Regions from separate parts of the Solibacillus sp. FSL W7-1464 genome, predicted to be linked through region 1. Evidence: riboswitches for the same ligand, from Rfam matches in the RefSeq annotation. Region 1 holds a riboswitch; the other holds the start of a gene.

Region 1 (3,193 bases):
CGCCTGTGCGGCTTCAAATTGGCCTTTATCAATCGATACGATACCACCACGCACGTATTCGGCCATGTATGCTCCTGTGTTTAAACTAATAACGATAGAAGCTGCTAAAAAGCGGTCAATATCGATCCCTAAATAGACAAGGCCGTAAAATACGACCATCGCCTGTACCATCATTGGCGTGCCTCTGAAAATTTCCACATAGGCCGTTAAAATAAAATTAACTACCTTCAAAATAACTGACTTAATATTTTTTTTGCGTTGTGGAATGGTATGCATAATTCCGATGAAAAATCCGATCAGCGTTCCGCAAATTGTCCCGATAATTGCCAACAGAAGTGCAGTCCAAGCTCCACGGACGAATAAATCCCAGTTGTTCGTAAACAAGTTCCATGATGATTCTAAAAATGCCATCGCCTTGTCCTCCATTTCTTTCTTTGTTTCTATTATTTATGTATGATACTACAATTTTAATAGAAAAAGGTTGTCTTCCGTCTGCCGGCAAGACAACCTCTTTAAAACTGTTAATCCAACACGATTATTGTGCTGCTGGTTGATTTGCAATTGCGTCTTCCATTAATTGTTGACGCTCTTCTTCCGAAATTTCAGCTAAAACTTTGTTAATTTGGTCACGTAAATCTGAACCCTTTTTCAAACCTACCGCTACAGCTGTTGACGCTTCGTCTGCTTCGAAGTTTGGTTCAGGTACGATGTATTTAATGTTATTCAGTGCCATCTCAGCAGAGATACCTTCCGGACGTTCTGAAACATATCCGTCAATGGCGCCTGACTGTAATTGCACACGCATTGCGCCAAAATCAGTTGCCGCTACTTGTTTTTGAACACCTTCGATTTGATCGATTACATCATAGTGTGTTGTCGCTTGCTGACCAGTAATTTTTGCACCTGCAAAATCAGATAATGAAGTTGCATTTGCATATGGGCCGTCTTCTTTTACGACGATGACATAGTCACTTGTATAATAGTTTTCTGTGAAATCAATTACTTCCATACGTTCAGGCATTGGTGACATACCAGCAATGACCAGATCAATTGCACCGGATTGTAATGATGGAATTAAGCCATCCCAGTCTGTCTTAACAATTTGTAGTTCCATGTCCAGACCATCAGCAATTTTCTTCGCGATTTCCACATCATAGCCTGCTGCGTATTCCTTAGAACCTTTAATTTGAACACCGCCATTGGCATCATCTTTTTGTGACCAGTTAAATGGCGCATATGCTGCTTCCATTCCAATTTTGATCACTTTTTTGTCTGAATCAGAACCGCCTGTAGTACCTTCATCGCTTGAGCCACATGCTGCCAGCAATAGCATTGTCATGGCAGTCAGTAAAATCAATAGTCTCTTTTTCATAGAAATTCTCTCCTTTTTTGTTAAATTTCGGACGCCGTATATGCAAAAAACGACCTAAAAGAAGAACTTTAGGTCGTTTAAATTATAATTAGCCCGAATCCTCTACAGTTCCCATTTTGAGATAGCACAACTCAACCATCAGGGATATAGATGATTGAGACAGTTCTGCAATTGTTCACTGCAGACCCAGCATAGTAAAATTGAGCATTTACAACACTTCGGCGATATTTCCTTCTCTTATATTTCACAGCCTGCTCATGGCTCCATATAAAACTGTTAAGTATCGCGCCTCTACCTCACGAGAGTGTGAGGTTTTAGTATGAAATTGATATGTTTATATTACATTATTGCGACATTTCCGTCAACACTCATTTTTCAGAAATTTTACTGTAAGAACAAAAGCGCTAAAGCGCCCGTTCAACTCCGAGGGGGCATAACGCCACGTCCTTGTGACATGCCCCCAATGACTCACATCGTGTGAGCCGCAAGACTTGGAGGGCCCGACGCAAAAGTAAACGCTCCATCACTTTTGCACGGAGGGGCCTAATGGTGCAAGGATGCAAGGAGTTGGCGCTTTAGCCTAGACGTGGATAAAACTATATTTTTACGTCATCTACAATGCGATACTCTATAATTTCCTTAAGAAAAAAAGCTAATGCGCAATATATAAGAATATTGCGCATTAGCATAGTGGAAGCTATTAAGAATTTAATAATAAATCTTCCGGATTTTCAATCATTTCTTTAACTGTTTTTAAGAAGCCAACAGAATCTTTACCATCGATGATACGGTGGTCATAAGATAATGCTACATACATCATTGGACGGATTTGAACTTCACCATTAACAGCTACTGGACGGTTTACGATTGAGTGCATACCTAAAATACCAGCTTGAGTACCGTTCATGATCGGTGTTGACATTAATGAACCGAATACACCACCGTTAGTAATTGTGAATGATCCGCCAGCCATGTCGTTTAAGCCTAATTTTTTGTCGCGTGCTTTACCAGCTAACTCCGCAATGTTTTTCTCGATTTCAGCGAAGTTTTTAGCGTTTGCATCACGAACTACTGGTACTACTAATCCTTCTTCTGTTGAAACCGCAATACCGATGTCGAAGAAGTTGTTTAAGTGAATTTCATCACCGTTAATTTGTGCATTTACATATGGATATTTCTTTAATGCTGCTACTACAGCTTTTGTGAAGAATGACATGAAGCCTAATTTAATATCGTTAGCTTTCACGAACTCGTCTTGTTTACGCTTACGTAATGCCATAATGTTCGTCATATCAATTTCGTTGAAAGTCGTTAACATTGCAGTTGATTGTTTTACTTCTAGTAAACGTTTCGCAATTGTTTGACGACGACGGCTCATTTTTTCAACTGTTACACGGTCTGTATCAGCTGCTGGTGTAAAGATCATTGGACCATTTCCTGCTGCTGGTGCTTGAGCAGCCGATGCTGCAGGAGCTGCTGGTGCTGTACCATGTGCTGCAACGTCTTGTACACGTACGCGACCTTGTGGGTCAACAGGTGAGATTGCTGCCAAGTCGATGCCTTTTTCACGAGCTAATTTACGAGCTGCCGGTGAAGCGATTACACGCTCACCTGAAGTTTCTTCAACTGCAGCTGGTGCAGGTGCTGCTGCTTTAGGAGCTTCTTCTTTTGCTGGAGCCGGAGCTGCTGCCGGTGCTTCTTCTTTTGCAGCTGGTGCAGGTGCTGCGCCTTCGCCAGCTTCAACTACTGCGATTACTTGTCCTACTAATACAGTATCGCCTTCTTCAGCTAAAATTTGCTTTAAAACACCTGCTTCTTCAG
Region 2 (3,193 bases), 1.7 Mb from region 1:
GAGAACTGCATAACGGAAACCATCCACCCGGCAGCTGTAGCGTCAAGTCCTTGGCTAATGAAAATCTCCGGTATCCATGCAGACGAGCAGTAAAATATAAAGGATTGGAAGCCCATTGCACCTGCGACTGCCCAGGCAAGCGGCGATTTCCACATCTGTGTTTTCTTTGTTTGCGAAGAGGGCATATGTAACTCGACTTTCTCCTGGCGCAAAATCGGCAGCCAAATCAGCAATGTAAGAAACCCTAAAATAATCGTAATGCCTGCTGCAATTTGCCAGCCTGCGCTTGCCGCAATCGGATAACTGAAGCCTGCAGCAAATCCGGAAGAGATGTTCATCGATACGGAATAAATCCCTGTTAATAAGCCGATATGTAACGGGAATTTCCATTTGAAATAACTAGGGATAAGAACATTTCCGAACGCGATTGCGACTCCGATTAATATAGTTCCTAAAACGAGTAAAGACGTTGCCCCAAGAGAACGCAGTAAAATCCCTGCACATAGCAAAATGACGGAATAAAATAATGTCCATTCCAACCCGAACTTACGGGCAATACGCGGTGCAAAGGGTGAAACGACCGCAAAGGCAATTAAAGGGATGGTCGTTAAAAAGCCTGCGAGAAAGTTCGATATCCCGAGCCCGTCGCGAATAAATGAAATAATCGGCCCGATTAATGTAATCGGTGTACGCAATGTGGTGGCAAATAAAAATACGGCAACCATAAAATAGATAAGCGGTCGGTTGGATAGTATTTTTTTGCTGTTTTGATTCAAATGTTCGGTGTCCATATTATGTCTCCTTTTGACTATTGATATATATATATCCGAGTAGTGTGAATACTCTCAAAAAACAGAATAAAGGTAAAGCCATTGCTATCAAAAAAATGTTATGTTAGACTTTTAAACATTGTTTCAATTAAATAAAATATTACCTCATGTAGTTATGAGGTAGAGGTCGCAATCATTAAAACTAGTATAGCTGAGATTAAGAAGAATCGGTGAAGCTTTATGAAAGGAATGGTTGCCGAAGTGTTATTTTTCTTCTTGGAAATAATGCTGGGGCTGTCTCCGACAAGGAACAGAACTGTCACATGTGTGAGCATGTGTTGAGCTATCTTTCAAGTTTGATGAGGTGTAAATATAACCATCACAAAAACTTGTGGTGGTTTTTCTTTTTACGGATTTAGGCGAGAGTGTCTAAAAAGTTGCGGGGATTGGCTAAAAAATACAAAAATTTGGCTAAAAAACTAGCTCAGTAGGCTAAAAAACGTATAAATTTGGCTAAAAAACCACCTCAATTGGCTAAAAAGTTAAAGCGGCTAATGGACAGCCGCCCTTATTGCAACAGTATTGGCTAAAACAAAGGAGTTTTTAAGATCATGAGTGAGATTAAAATAGATCAGCTCGGTAACAAAAGCGGGTTGAAAAAGAGTTTGAAAAGTCGCCATGTAACGATGATTTCGCTTGGCGGAACAATCGGTACAGGTTTATTCTTAGCATCAGGTGGTGCGATTGCACAGGCAGGTCCTGGCGGGGCATTACTCGCCTATGCACTGATCGGCGTTATGGTGTATTTCTTAATGACGTCATTAGGGGAAATGGCTGCCTATATGCCAACATCCGGTTCGTTTAGTACGTATGCAACAAAATTCGTGGATCCGGCTTTAGGTTTTGCGCTTGGCTGGAACTATTGGTACAACTGGGCAATTACAATTGCAGCTGAAATAGCGGCTGTTTCGTTAATTATGAAATACTGGTTCCCGGACAGTTCATCAATTTTATGGACAATCTTATTTATCATAGTCGTTTTATCTTTTAACTTAGCATCTGTAAAAGCTTTCGGTGAAGCGGAATACTGGTTTGCGATGATTAAAGTCGCGACGGTAATTGTCTTCATCATTGTCAGCTTCCTGATGATTTTCGGGATTTTAGGCGGGAACGATCCGGTCGGCTTCACGAACTTCGTGAAAGACGACGCACCATTTAATGGCGGCTTCCTGGCACTGTTCGGTATTTTCCTAGCTGCCGGATTCTCATTCCAAGGTACGGAAATGCTTGGGGTAACGGCAGGGGAAACAGATGACCCGGCCAAAAACATTCCAAAAGCTGTACGTTCAGTATTCTGGCGTATTTTACTGTTTTATATTTTCGCAATCGGTGCAATCGGATTGCTTATTCCGTATACGGATTCACGTCTTTTATCAGAAGATATTGCGACAAGTCCGTTTACTTTAGTATTTGAAAACTTAGGTGTGGCGTTTGCGGCATCTGTTATGAACGCGATCATTTTAACGGCGATGCTATCTGCAGGGAACTCAGGGTTATATGCAGCAAGTCGTATGCTTTATCAGTTGGCGGTAGACGGAAAAGCGCCGAAACTGTTTATGAAAGTAACGAAGCGCGGTATTCCGATGTATGCACTCTTAGCAACATTGGCAGTCGGTTCATTAGCATTCCTCGCATCGTTTTTCGGTGACGGAGTAGTATATATTTGGCTGTTAAATGCTTCCGGTATGTCCGGCTTCATCGCCTGGCTCGGCATTGCAATCAGTCATTACCGATTCCGTCGTGCATATGTCGCACAAGGACATTCACTGAGTGATTTACCGTATGTATCGAAATTCTTCCCATTCGGTCCACTATTTGCGTTTGCCCTATGTATGATTGTCGTGCTAGGCCAAAACTATATGGCGTTCATGGGCGGAACGATTGACTGGTACGGTGTTGTCGTTTCATATATCGGCTTACCACTGTTTGCCGCTTTATGGTTTGGCTACAAATTTAAACACAAAACAAAAATCGTTCCTTTAAAGGACTGCGATTTATCGAATGAATAATTTCTGAAACGCAATGGGAGCTTACAGGCTTATATTGCGTTTTTTATTTATGAGAATTATTTGTTCTGAAGTGAAATAATTTACTCAAGTATGCTGGCTGTAAGAGTGGTATTATAGAAGAAACAAAAAATGAGTAACACTGAAGAATAAGGAAGTGAAAGCATGCCTATTTCAAAAGGTTTCTATAAAAAAGTATATCCGTGGTTAATAGGGGAAGAGAGCCAAGATGTATTGTACCGACCGTTCCTTACAAAGGGAAACCCGTACAAATCCCGAATTTTTCTGGTAAGTTCGCATGCCGTACCGCTATTTAAAATAGAAGGCCAAAGCGAGCAGACTTTTGCGGAGTCATTA

Evidence for each region. A riboswitch is a leader RNA that binds a small molecule or an ion and turns the genes downstream of it on or off. The one in region 1 is predicted to bind lysine.
Region 2: linked by a shared signal. The riboswitch ahead of MKZ25_RS01400 (amino acid permease) and the one ahead of MKZ25_RS09585 (transporter substrate-binding domain-containing protein) in region 1 are both predicted to bind lysine.

Annotation. Positions count from the first base shown of each region.
Region 1 covers NZ_JBBORC010000001.1:1,962,489-1,965,681, forward strand. The annotation lists gene MKZ25_RS09580 (amino acid ABC transporter permease) at 1-411, opposite strand, end outside; gene MKZ25_RS09585 (transporter substrate-binding domain-containing protein) at 536-1,372, opposite strand; lysine riboswitch at 1,487-1,674, opposite strand; gene odhB (2-oxoglutarate dehydrogenase complex dihydrolipoyllysine-residue succinyltransferase) at 2,073-3,193, opposite strand, start outside.
Region 2 covers NZ_JBBORC010000001.1:278,066-281,258, forward strand. The annotation lists gene MKZ25_RS01395 (CynX/NimT family MFS transporter) at 1-791, opposite strand, end outside; lysine riboswitch at 944-1,124, shown strand; gene MKZ25_RS01400 (amino acid permease) at 1,382-2,839, shown strand; gene MKZ25_RS01405 (RNA 2'-phosphotransferase) at 3,002-3,193, shown strand, end outside.